Regions from separate parts of the Epibacterium sp. HA2-3 genome, predicted to be linked through region 2. Evidence: riboswitches for the same ligand, from Rfam matches in the RefSeq annotation. Region 2 holds a riboswitch; the other holds the start of a gene.
What was found. A riboswitch is a leader RNA that binds a small molecule or an ion and turns the genes downstream of it on or off. The one in region 2 is predicted to bind thiamine pyrophosphate.

Region 1 (6,564 bases), on a different replicon from region 2:
AATTGGGAACCGCTCGCGAGGTAATCTCGCGGGTGCTGCACGACTTTCAAAAGCGGGAAATGATCAGCCAATCTCGAGGGCGCATCACCATATTGAACCGCGCCGCATTGCGCGCCATGGCCGCGAGCGTCTGAGGCTGCAGCCACCAAAAACCGCTTGGGTGACAATATCACTGAAGCTGACGCGCCAACCGGTTAGATTTTGGTCAACGATCTAATTGGAGAATGGCATGGCGATGAATGTCGGAACACTTGACCGGATCTTGCGCGCGGCACTGGGGCTGGGACTCTTGTATCTTGCGCTGATGAGCGACCTTGCGCTCTTTCAAAGCGCTATCGTGCGATACGGCGTAATCGCGGTTGCTGTGGTAATGCTGGTGGTGGCGATGACGCGGGTCTGTCCCCTCTACACCATCTTTGGTCTCAAAACCTGTCGGAGATAAAAATGCAAACTGACTTTACGCCTGTGTTGTCATTTGGGGGCGGGACCTTGATTGGCCTGGCAGCCGTTCTGCTGATGCTCGGACTGGGCCGCATCTTGGGGGCAACAGGAATTCTGTCGGGCACAGTCTTTGTGACTTCGCGAGAAGAACTGTCTTGGCGCGTCGCGCTCATACTCGGCACGCTGCTCGCGCCCGGAGCGATTTATTTCGCCACCGGCGTGATGCCTGCCATTTCGGTTCCCTCAAGTCCCGCCATGATCGTCATTGGCGGCGTGATTGTTGGCTTCGGCGCAAGCCTTGGTTCTGGCTGCACATCCGGGCATGGCGTTTGCGGCCTCTCGCGGCTTTCGCTGCGCTCTATCGTAGCGGTCCCCACCTTCATGGCAACCGCGGCCATAACCGTATTCCTGATCCGTCACGTTTTTGGAGGCTAACAAGATGCGATTTATCTATACTGTTCTGACCGGCCTTGTCTTTGGCGTCGGGATCGCGCTCTCTGGGATGATGAATCCCGCCAAAGTTCTGAATTTCTTTGATATTGCAGGGGGGTGGGATCCAAGCCTCGCCTTTGTGATGGGCGGCGCGCTTACCATCACATTTATCGGCTACCGGTTGGTCTGGCGCCGGCAGGCACCGCTTTTTGAGGGGCGCTTTCAGATCCCTTCTTCGACCTTGATCGACTCAAAACTGGTGGGGGGTGCGGCGCTCTTTGGGGTTGGCTGGGGCATCGCCGGCTTTTGTCCTGGTGCGGCGATCCCGGCCCTGGGCACCGGCCGCTGGGAGGTCGCGCTGTTCCTCCTCGCAGTCATTGGCGGTTTTTTTCTGCGCCGTCTTCTTTCAAACTTGCCCAGTAACGTCACCTCTTAATCCACATGCTATCCGGAGCGGATTCTATGGCCCATTACCCTGTGAATATGGACGTCAAACCCGAGGTTCAGGCTTTCTTTGACGAGGCTACAAACACGATCAGCTATATCGTAAAGGATCCCGCGTCGTCCGCCTGCGCCATCATCGACAGCGTGATGGACATCGACTATGCGGCGGGGCGGATCACCTATGAGCATGCCGATGCATTGATCGATCACATCACGTCGCAGGGGCTAAAGCTGGAGTGGATCATCGAGACCCATGTTCATGCGGATCACCTCTCGGCCGCGCCCTACATCCAAGAGAAGCTGGGCGGTAAGATCGCAATCGGTGCCAAGATCATGGTGGTGCAGGACACTTTCGGCAAGATCTTCAATGAAGGCACGGAGTTTCAGCGCGATGGCTCCCAGTTCGACCGACTGCTGGAGGACGGCGACACCTATATGATCGGCTCGATGCAGGCTTTTGCGATGTATACGCCCGGTCACACGCCCGCCTGTATGGTACATGTGATGGGAAATGCAGCCTTTGTCGGCGATACGCTGTTTATGCCCGATGGCGGCTCTGCCCGCGCGGATTTCCCCGGCGGTGACGCTGGAACCCTGTATGACAGCATCCAAAAGGTGCTGGCGCTGCCGGACGAGATGCGGCTGTTCATGTGCCACGACTATGGCCCGAACGGGCGAGACATCGCGTGGGAGACTACGGTGGGCGACGAAAAGGCCCATAATATCCACGTTGGCGGCGGCATCTCGAAGGAGGAGTTTGTCAAATTCCGCACCCAGCGGGACGCGCAGCTTGATATGCCGAAGCTCATCATTCCATCCCTGCAGGTCAACATGCGGGCAGGCGAGGTGCCCACCGACAAAGACGGGCATCCCATGCTCAAGGTGCCTCTGAATGGCCTCTGATCTTCGCATCACCATCGCGTAGCGGGCCCTGCCCGGGCGCGATTGGCTGCATAAGGAACCCAAAGAAGAATGCCGAGCTTTCGCCAATATTTCCCCATCCTCGTATGGGGCCGGGACTACGACAAATCCGCCCTGTCGAATGATCTCATAGCGGCGGTGATCGTGACGATCATGTTGATCCCGCAGTCGTTGGCCTATGCCCTTTTGGCGGGATTGCCGCCCGAAGCCGGGATCTATGCCTCCATCGCGCCTATCCTGCTCTATGCGGTTTTTGGCACCAGCCGGGCGCTTGCGGTTGGTCCGGTTGCGGTGGTGTCGCTGTTGACAGCATCTGCTGTGGGGCAAGTGGCCGAACAGGGCACGGCGGGGTATGTCGTCGCGACCCTCACGCTGGCCTTCTTGTCGGGGAGCTTTCTGGTCCTGATGGGGGTGCTCAAACTTGGCTTCATTGCCAATTTTCTGAGCCACCCGGTCATCGCGGGTTTTATCACCGCGTCGGGTATTCTAATCGCGACAAGCCAGATCAAACATATCCTCGGCATTCGTGCCGAAGGTCATACCTTGCCGGAGATGCTCTATTCGATCGCGCTGCGTCTGGGCGAGGTAAACTGGATCACCTTGTTGATCGGAGCCAGCGCGACAGGCTTTCTATTCTGGGCTCGCAAACACCTGAAGCAGACACTGCATGGCATGGGGACGCCGCCGCTCTTGGCGGATATTCTGAACAAGGCGGGGCCAGTGGCGGCCGTCGTCACCACGACTGTGGTTGTCTGGGGATTTGACCTTGCTGAGAAGGGCGTCAAAATCGTGGGTGAAGTACCCCAGGGCTTACCACCGCTCACGATGCCGGGCTTTGCTCCCGATCTGATCGGAGCGCTTCTGGTGCCCGCGATCCTGATTTCCATCATCGGTTTTGTTGAGTCTGTTTCCGTGGCGCAAACTCTTGCCGCCAAGCGACGCCAGCGCATTGACCCGGATCAGGAGTTGATCGGCCTCGGCGCGGCCAATTTAGGGGCCGCCTTTACCGGGGGTTACCCGGTAACAGGCGGCTTTGCACGGTCGGTTGTGAACTTTGACGCTGGCGCCGAGACGCCGGCTGCAGGGGCCTTCACGGCCATCGGGTTGGCCCTTGCCGCCGTGGCCCTCACCCCGTTGGTTTATTACCTGCCGATCGCGACACTGGCGGCGACCATTATCGTGGCTGTGCTGAGCCTCGTCGACCTGTCGATCCTCAAAAAAACCTGGACCTATTCGCATGCTGACTTCATCGCTGTTGCGGCCACCATTCTTTTGACCCTGGGACTCGGTGTCGAAATCGGTGTCGCCTCAGGCGTCATCCTCTCTGTGGTCTTGCACCTCTACAAGACCTCTCGCCCCCATGTGGCGGAGGTTGGGCTGGTGCCCGGCACCCAGCATTTTCGCAACATCGACCGTCACAACGTCCAAACGGACCCCCGTTTGGTGTCGCTGCGCGTCGATGAAAGCCTCTACTTCGTCAACGCCCGATTTCTCGAGGACCTGATCCAGAAACGCGTCACCGAAGGCTGCGCGATCAAGCATGTGGTGCTTATGTTTTCGGCGGTGAACATGGTGGACTATTCTGCGCTCGAGAGCCTCGAAGCCATCAATCACCGCCTAAAGGACATGGGCGTTGGTCTCCACCTTTCCGAGGTCAAAGGCCCCGTGATGGATCGCCTTCAAAGATCTGATTTCATTGACGAAATGAACGGAAAGATCTTCCTTTCTCAATATGAGGCCTGGGCCAATCTGACCGCGGGGGCGCAACAGGGCGCTGCGGACACAGGGCAGGGCGACCAGCTGCGCTGCGGCGCATGAGCCTATCTTGTTACAAGAGATCGTTGCACATAACGCGCGCCATGAGAGCGGGTGCGTTTGACTCCACGCGCCACAGTTGCTAGCTGAACAGCGAACCGTTGGGGTGCCTCCTGGAGGCTGAGAGGCGTGCATGCGCTAACCCATCGAACCTGATCCGGGCAATACCGGCGTAGGGAACGGTCTACTGATGTGCGGACTCTCTCTTTGCCGGTGCCCCTATTTATGGGAGCATTGTAGTGGCGCATATCGCATTGACCATCGCAGGATCTGACAGTGGCGGCGGGGCTGGTATTCAGGCGGACCTCAAGGCCATGTCCGCGCTTGGCGTTTACGGTGCCAGCGTGGTTACGGCCATCACCGCCCAGAACACCCGCGCCGTGACGGCGGTGCATTCAATCCCGCTAGAGGTCATCTCGGCTCAGATTGAGGCTGTTCTGAGCGATCTTGATGTGCGCGCGATCAAGATTGGAATGCTCGCTACCCCGGGCATAATCGGCTGTGTCCATGAGGCGCTCGGCGCATTTTCGGGGGAAATCGTCCTTGATCCGGTGATGATTGCCAAATCCGGTGATGCGCTGCTTGCTGCGGATGCGGTCGACAGCCTTCGAAAGGAGCTTGTGCCACGCGCCACTGTTTTGACCCCGAACCTGCCCGAGGCGGCGTGCCTGTTGGATCAACCGGTTGCGCAGTCGACTGATGAGATGATCTCGCAAGGTCTCGCACTTTGCGAGCTGGGGGCACAGGCTGTGCTCATGAAAGGCGGTCATGGGGCAGGGGAGATCTGCGAAGATATTCTTGTGTCGGGGGGCGAGGTCCGCGCATGTTTCCGTGCGCAGCGCCAGCACACAAAAAACACCCATGGCACCGGCTGCACCCTTTCCTCTGCCATTGCCGCTGGCCTCTCCAAAGGCCTGACGCTTCCAGAAGCCGTGCAGGAGGCGCATGAGTACCTTCAAGGCGCAATTGCCCATGCGGATGCGCTGGCCGTGGGTCATGGTCACGGCCCTGTCCATCACTTCCACGCCTTCTGGTCCGCATGATGCTCTATTCTGTCATCGGAGCGGGTGTCGCTGGGCTCGCAGTTGCCACGGAACTGGTAGCGCGCGGCGCAAGGGTGCAGGTCTTTGACCCCGCCGGTCCGCCCGGCGCCCATGGGTGCTCGTGGTGGGCAGGGGGCATGCTTGCCCCTTGGTGCGAATACGAAAACGCCGAAGAGCCGGTCTTGCGGCTGGGGCAAGAGGCAATCCAGTGGTGGCAGGACAGAACCCAAGTCACCCATCGCGGCACTTTGGTGGTGGCCGGGCGGCGCGACATTCCGGATCTGCGCCGCTTTGCTCGCCGCACCGAAGGGTTTCGTCAGATCGACCACGACATCACGGAACTGGAACCCGATCTCGGTGGCTTTTCGCAGGCCCTCTTTTTTGAAGAAGAGGCTCATCTGGACCCGCGCCGGGCGCTTGCGGATCTCTATGAGGGGCTAATGCAAGAGGGCGTGGTTTTTCATGCTGAGTGCGCGCCGGATGATCTTGAAAATGTGATTGATTGCAGAGGCTTGAAGGCGCGCGATTGCCTGGCGGATCTACGCGGTGTTAAGGGTGAAATGCTGGTCATCCGCTGCCCGGATGTGACGCTGACGCGACCTGTGCGACTGCTGCACCCGCGGATCCCTCTCTACGTTGTGCCGCGTGGAGACGGCCTCTATATGCTCGGCGCAACCATGATCGAGAGCGAAGACCGCGCCCGTGTTACCGCGCGCTCGATGCTTGAGTTGCTCAGCGCGGCCTATGCGCTGAACCCGGGCTTTGGAGAGGCGGAGATCCTCGAGATCGGCGTCGATCTGCGCCCTGCATTTCCCGACAACCTGCCACGGATCCGCCGGTTGAAGGGGCGGATCTATGCCAATGGGCTTTATCGGCACGGGTATCTTCTTGCGCCCGCGTTGGCGCGTGGCGTGGCGGATCTGGTGCTCAACAACATACATTCGGAGATGGTTGATGAAGATCACTGTTAACGGCGCGGCGGTGGAGGTCACGGCCACCACGCTCGCGGCGCTGCTGGAAGAACGCGGATTTTCGGGACGGGTCGCAACGGCAGTCAATGAAACCTTTGTACCGGTAGCGCAGCGCGCGACGCAGCCCCTGAGCGATGGCGACCGGATCGAAATCCTTGCACCGATGCAGGGGGGCTGAGCATGAAGAGCTTTTACGGCGTTGAGCTGCCCAATCCTCTGATGCTGGGCACCGCCCAATATCCAAGCCCTGCGGTTCTGGAACAGGCCTTTCGCCAAAGCGGAGCCGGGGTGGCGACAGTTTCGCTACGCCGCGAAGGGGCCGGGGGGGCGGGTGCGTCCTTTTGGAAGCTGATTGCGGATCTTGGCGTGCATATTCTGCCCAATACCGCCGGATGCCACACCATCAAAGAAGCTGTGACCACAGCGCATATGGCGCGCGAGGTTTTTGACACGAACTGGATCAAGCTTGAACTGATTGGCCATACCGACAGCCTGCA
Region 2 (6,564 bases):
GCGGGACATGGGGATTGCTGCGCTGCTGGCGATGGCCTCCGCCCTTGCTGCGCTTGCGTTGATGATGCGCCTTCTCAGGTCCGTGAGCTTCACACCCTATGTGATCTATCGCGTGGCGCTCGGTATGGTGCTGTTGTTCATCGCCTATGGCTAAAACAAAAAAGGCGCGACCTGGGTCGCACCTTTCAAATCACCAGGACCAGTGATCCGCGTCAGATGTCTCCGCGCAGGTTACCGGCCGATTTCATCAATTCGTCGTACTGACCGGATGGGCGGAACTTCCACAGATAGTCGGGTAGAACGGACCCCATGGTAACCGGCTCGATCCCGAGGTCTGCCAGACCTTTGGCGCCTTCACTGACCACATTGTCGTTTTGCAGGTTCTTTAGTTGGTCGCGCGTCAGCAGGCCGTTTGTAAACAGGCCAAAGGTCACCGCCTGCGCCATATCGAACCCAAAAGCCATGAGGCGGGCGACAAAATTCGGTAGCGACACAACGAGACGGCGGCGATGGATCACATCAAGCATTTGCGACATCAACTCTGCAAAGCTTTTGACCTCGGGGCCACCAAGCTCATAGGTTCCTGCAGCAGCCTGCCCAGTCAGACCCGCAACAGCAGCTTTCGCGACGTCATCGACATAGACCGGCTGAAACCGTGTCGTCCCTCCTGCGATGGGCAGAACGGGGCCAAAGCGCGTCATGCTCGCAAAGCGATTAAAGAACTGGTCTTCGGGGCCAAAGATGATCGAGGGACGCAGGATCATTGCAGAGGGAAAAGCTTCAAGCACCGCAGCTTCCCCTTCGGCCTTGGTGCGGGCATACGCGCTGTCGCCATCAGCATCTGCACCAATCGCAGAAACATGAACAAGACGTTCAACACCTGTATCAGCCGCGATCCGCGCGATGCGACCAGCCCCTTCGGACTGCACCGCAGAGAACGTGTTTTTGCCGACTTCGTTCAGAACACCCACGCAATTTACCACCGCATCTGCGCCTGCCATAACAGCAGCGACAGAAGCGTCATCGCGGATGTTGCAGAAAACCGGCTCAACCTGCCCCGGCACACCATAGGGTTTGACGTGCATTGCCTCATTCGGGCGACGAACGGCCACGCGCACGCGCCAGCCTTCTTTTGCCATGCGGCGCGCGATATAGCGACCGACAAACCCTGAACCGCCATAAATGGTGACCAGTTTGGACATGACTTGGCTCCTCTCGCGTAGCTGTTGTCCCGATTTACCGCTCCGGCCCCCGTCAAACAAGGTCAAACAAAGGTCAAAACGACGCTGTTTTTCGGAACCGCAGGGCGCTGGGCTTGGTTGCCCTATGATTTTGCAAAAATGTCAAAATTCCGTTTGACGCTCCCCAAGACTCGGCTTATACGCCGCTCTCACGACATCTGTGCCCAGATGGCGGAATTGGTAGACGCGCTAGCTTCAGGTGCTAGTGTCCGTATGGACGTGGAGGTTCGAGTCCTCTTCTGGGCACCAAAATTCCCTCTCAATATAGCTTAAGCAATTGATTGCAGACGCTTTGCAAGCATCCTGCGAGTTCGATCTTGCTTCGTGTTTTTGCACGTTCGGAGGTGCATTTTCCGCTTGCCGCTCCAGCGTTTCCGGCTTATACGCCACTCCCACGACATCTGTGCCCAGATGGCGGAATTGGTAGACGCGCTAGCTTCAGGTGCTAGTGTCCGTATGGACGTGGAGGTTCGAGTCCTCTTCTGGGCACCAAAATTCCCCAAAGCATCCCATGTTCAGCCAATGGCATCTGTGTCGTGAATGGATCGACCGCATTTGGCGCGGCGCCAATTGCATCGAGAGCCGTATTCTGAAGTCGGGCAGGCACATGAAACTGCCAAGTGCGTAAAAACGCTCTCACAACACCCCCCGTGTGCCACTCCGCTAGCTATCTCTGTGGGTCCGCTCTATGTGCGGCGGCTGTTCGCGAGAGCCCGCAGAACGCGCGCTCTTGATTGGTTCAGCCGGGCGCGCCGATCACGCCCTGATTCTCGCCAATCTGTCCGCGGTGCAACAGGATGTGATCGAGAATCACACAGGCCATCATGGCCTCTGCCACGGGCACTGCGCGGATACCGACACAGGGATCATGGCGGCCCTTGGTGATGACTTCGGCAGCCGTCCCGTCTTTGCGAATCGACTGGCGCGGGGTCAAAATGGACGAGGTCGGCTTCACGGCGAAACGGATCACCACATCTTGGCCCGTTGAGATTCCTCCCAAGATTCCACCCGCATGATTCGACGAGTAGACAGGCGCACCGTCATTGCCCATGAAGATCTCATCCGCGTTCTCGGAGCCCTTCAACAACGCCGCATTCATGCCTTCGCCGATTTCGACGGCTTTGACAGCGTTGATCGACATCATTGCCGCTGCGAGATCGGTGTCGAGCTTGCCATAGATTGGCGCTCCGATGCCTGCGGGTACGCCGCGCGCGACCACTTCGACAACGGCGCCAACCGAGTCGTGCTGCTTGCGAAGGGCCTGCAGATAGTCTTCCCAGTCCTGAACAGCGGCGGCATCGGGAATCCAGAAGTCGTTCTGATCGATGGCGGACCAGTCAAACCGCGCGCGGTCGATTTCCATTTCCCCCATGCGGGTCATATAGCCCTTGATCTCGATCCCCGGGGCCAAGGACTTGAGGGCTTCGCGCGCTACGCCACCTGCTGCCACCCGCGCTGCGGTTTCGCGTGCAGAGGATCGTCCACCACCGCGATAGTCGCGGTTGCCGTATTTCTGAAAGTAAGTAATGTCCGCATGTCCTGGGCGGAATGTCTGGGCGATCTCGCCATAATCCCGTGAGCGCTGGTCGGTGTTTTCAATCATCAATTGAATCGGCGTGCCGGTCGATTTTCCCTCAAACACACCAGAGAGGATTTTCACCGCGTCAGGCTCATTGCGCTGGGTGGTGTTCTTGTTCTGACCGGGGCGGCGCTTGTCGAGCCAGTGTTGAAGCATCTCTTCCGAGACTGCGACATTTGGCGGGCAGCCATCAAGCGTTGCGCCCAAAGCGGGCCCATGGCTTTCACCCCAGGTGGTGACTCGAAAAAGGTGGCCAAAAGAATTCATGGACATGCGCGCGGATCTCCTTTGATTTGATCCTTTAGCGAGAAAGCCTGCCCGGGAAAAGAGACCCGCGTCGCAACAGGTCAGATAAGCGCAAAAACCAGCACAGATTTGATGCTGCAGGGCTTGGTTCTTGAAGGTTGGCGCAGATGTCTAACATCGGCAGTGTGGCATCGCCCCCTTCTGTACCTTTGGGTCGCACCCCGGCGATCCTCCCAGTTAAAAGAATAACGTCCACTGGTCTTTTTCTAACCTCAAATATCCCGGAGCGCGAGGCAGAGCCTCGCATACCAGCCCCTTGCAAAGCCTACCTTGCGCTTCTAGTGTCGCCCCACCTCGGGGTGCGCGAGCGATCGTGCTGAGATGCCTATGGGCGAACCCGCTGAACCTGAACCGGATTATACCGGCGTAGGGAAGGTTTGGTATGACAAGGTGTCTACACCGCGCTCTCCTCCTTGCCTGACGCCGCATATTGGAGGACGACATGAAATCCCTCATCTTTGCGAGCGCCACTTGTTTAGCTACTGCAGTCGCGGCTGCGGATACGCCGGAATTGGTGGTCTATACTTACGACAGCTTTGTCTCGGAATGGGGACCCGGACCGGCCGTCGAAGAGGCTTTTGAAGCGGTCTGCGGATGCGATCTGAAATTCGTCGGCGCGGGCGATGGCGCTGCGCTGCTCGCGCGGATCAAACTGGAAGGCGCTCGGTCTGACGCGGATGTGGTCTTAGGGCTCGACACCAACCTTACCGCGGCAGCCAAGGAAACCGGATTGTTTGCGCCAGTGTCGGTTGAGGCCGATTACGCCCTGCCGATCACTTGGAGCGACACGCATTTTGCCCCCTATGACTGGGGATATTTTGCATTTGTTCACAACGCAGATGTTCCGGCACCTTCGAACTTTGAAGCCTTGGCTGACAGTGATCTGAAAATCGTGATCCAGGATCCAAGGTCCTCGACGCCGGGACTGGGGCTCTTGATGTGGGTAAAGGCCGCATATGGGGAGGACGCGCCTGCCCTCTGGGAAGGTCTCAGCGACAATATCGTCACCGTCACCAAAGGCTGGTCCGAAGCATACGGACTGTTCCTCGAAGGCGAGGCAGATATGGTGCTCTCCTACACCACGTCGCCCGCCTATCATCTGATCGCCGAAGAGGATGACAGCAAGTCGGCTGCGCTATTCGATGAAGGTCACTACATGCAGGTCGAGGTCGCGGGCAAGCTCGCGGCGAGCGACGAGAGCGCATTGGCGGATCAGTTCCTCGAGTTCATGGTCTCTGATGCCTTCCAGTCGATCATCCCAACCACAAACTGGATGTACCCCGCCGTCACGCCTGATTCAGGCTTGCCACAGGGGTTTGAAACCCTGATCAGCCCGGAGAAATCACTGCTTCTGCCCGAGGACGAAGCCGCAGCGCTGCGCGCCGAGGCGTTGGAAGAATGGCGCGCAGCGCTCAGCCGATAAGCTTGCCCGTCGTCGCGACCTGGCCCGGAACCTGCGCTGCTCTTGGAGTGTTGCTCTTGGTTCTGGGCACGCTTGTCGCGGTCGCTTGGCATGCTGACGGGGGCGCTGGGTTTGCCGCAGCCGATTGGGCCGCGCTTCGCTTCACGCTCGTCCAAGCAAGCCTGTCTGCGCTGCTGAGTGTCGGGCTTGCCGTGCCTGTGGCGCGTGCCTTGGCGCGGCGGCGCTTTTGGGGGCGGCGTGCACTCATTACCTTGCTCGGCGCGCCATTCATCCTGCCCGTGATTGTTGCCATTCTCGGATTGCTCTCTGTCTTTGGGCGGTCTGGTTGGGTGAGTGACATCCTCAGCCTCATCGGCGTGCCGCCCTTGCAGATCTACGGGCTGCACGGGGTAGTGATTGCCCATGTGTTCTTTAACTTGCCACTGGCGACCCGTCTGATCCTTCAGGGCTGGCAAGAAATCCCGGCCGAACGCTTTCGTTTGGCGGCACAGTTGAACGCGGGGCCGCGCGCAATGTGGTTCTTGATCGAATTGCCGATGCTGCGACAGGTCTTGCCGGGTGCTGCGGCGGTGATTTTTGCCATCTGCCTTTCCAGCTTTGCGGTTGCCTTGACCCTGGGCGGCGGGCCTCGCGCCACCACGCTTGAGCTCGCGATCTACCAGGCCTTTCATTTTGACTTTGATCTTGGGCGGGCGGCGATGCTTGCGACTGTGCAGCTTGTACTGACCATTGTGGCAGCACTTCTAGCGCTTCGGGCCTCCACCACCGAGGGGCTGGGGGCTGGGCTTGATCGTGCGGTGATGCGTTGGGACGGCAAAGGCGCATTCACGCGCTGTCTGGATGGTGTCTGGGTTTCCGCTGCCGCTCTCTTCCTGCTGTTGCCATTGCTGTCGGTGGTGTTGGCAGGGCTCCCGGGGCTTTGGACGCTGCCGCGTTCGGTCTGGAGCGCGGCATTGGTCTCTTTGCAGGTTGCAATCCTGAGTACGGTGCTGTTGTTGATTGTTGCGCTGCCGCTCTCGGCGAGCATCGCGCTTGGACGCAAGCGCCTGGGCGAGGTCGCGGGGATCCTTGGGCTCGCCGCGTCGCCATTGGTGATAGGGACTGGATTGTTTGTCATGGTCTATCCCTTTGTGGATCCGCGCCTCTTGGCTCTTCCGGTGACGGCCCTCGTGAACATGGTAATGGCCTTGCCCTTTGCGCTGCGCATCCTCGTGCCACGCCTGCGGCAGGTGCTTTGGCAGAATGGCCGTCTTGCCTTGGCGCTGGATATGCGCGCGGGTACGGTCTGGAGGATTGTTCTGCTGCCGCGCTGCCGCGCGCAGATCGGATTCGCAGCCGGGCTTACTGCTGCGCTTTCGCTTGGCGATCTTGGTGTAATCGCACTTTTTGCTGATCCAGAAGTCGCCACCCTGCCGCTCCAGGTCTACCGGCTGATGGGGGCCTACCGGATGGAGGCGGCGCAGGCAGCGGCGCTCCTGTTGTTTGTGTTGTCGATAGGTGCATTCTGGGCGCTGGACCGGGGAGGGCGTTTTCATGCTGAGGCTTGAAAATCTCGATATTCGCAAAGGCAGCTTTTGTCTGTCGGGCACGGCGTCGATAGGCGCGGCCGACTCCGTGGCGGTTATCGGGCCTTCGGGTGCCGGGAAATCCACCCTGCTCGAGGCGATTGCGGGGTTTCAACCGTTGCACGCGGGTCAGGTCCTCTGGCGTGGCGAGGATCTCACTGCGCACAGGCCGGGACAACGCCCGGTGGCGATGCTCTTTCAGGATGGCAATCTATTTCCACACCTGACCGTGCGCCAGAATGCCGGGCTTGGGATTGATCCCAATCGGAAGCTCACGTCGAAGGAGAGGCAGACTGTGGAGGAGGCCATTGCGCGTGTGGGGCTGGGCGGCCTGGAGGAGCGCAAGCCAGCAGAGCTTTCGGGAGGGCAGCAAAGCCGTGCGGCGCTGGCCCGGGTGTTGGTGCAAAGACGCGATATTTTGCTTCTGGACGAGCCGTTTGCGGCACTGGG

Region 1: another riboswitch for thiamine pyrophosphate. It lies ahead of thiD (bifunctional hydroxymethylpyrimidine kinase/phosphomethylpyrimidine kinase); the one in region 2 lies ahead of thiB (thiamine ABC transporter substrate binding subunit).

What each region holds. Positions count from the first base shown of each region.
Region 1 covers NZ_JBVFUL020000002.1:196,764-203,327, reverse strand. The annotation lists gene ACZ1HH_RS15495 (Crp/Fnr family transcriptional regulator) at 1-134, shown strand, start outside; gene ACZ1HH_RS15490 (YgaP-like transmembrane domain) at 230-442, shown strand; gene ACZ1HH_RS15485 (YeeE/YedE family protein) at 445-876, shown strand; gene ACZ1HH_RS15480 (DUF6691 family protein) at 881-1,309, shown strand; gene ACZ1HH_RS15475 (MBL fold metallo-hydrolase) at 1,336-2,220, shown strand; gene ACZ1HH_RS15470 (SulP family inorganic anion transporter) at 2,290-4,056, shown strand; TPP riboswitch at 4,146-4,249, shown strand; gene thiD (bifunctional hydroxymethylpyrimidine kinase/phosphomethylpyrimidine kinase) at 4,293-5,096, shown strand; gene ACZ1HH_RS15460 (FAD-dependent oxidoreductase) at 5,093-6,067, shown strand; gene thiS (sulfur carrier protein ThiS) at 6,051-6,245, shown strand; gene ACZ1HH_RS15450 (thiazole synthase) at 6,248-6,564, shown strand, end outside.
Region 2 covers NZ_CM172490.1:2,852,203-2,858,766, reverse strand. The annotation lists gene ACZ1HH_RS13385 (undecaprenyl-diphosphate phosphatase) at 1-154, shown strand, start outside; gene ACZ1HH_RS13380 (complex I NDUFA9 subunit family protein) at 213-1,202, opposite strand; tRNA gene ACZ1HH_RS13375 (tRNA-Leu) at 1,404-1,490, shown strand; tRNA gene ACZ1HH_RS13370 (tRNA-Leu) at 1,647-1,733, shown strand; gene aroC (chorismate synthase) at 1,981-3,093, opposite strand; TPP riboswitch at 3,412-3,516, shown strand; gene thiB (thiamine ABC transporter substrate binding subunit) at 3,569-4,549, shown strand; gene ACZ1HH_RS13355 (thiamine/thiamine pyrophosphate ABC transporter permease ThiP) at 4,525-6,096, shown strand; gene ACZ1HH_RS13350 (thiamine ABC transporter ATP-binding protein) at 6,083-6,564, shown strand, end outside.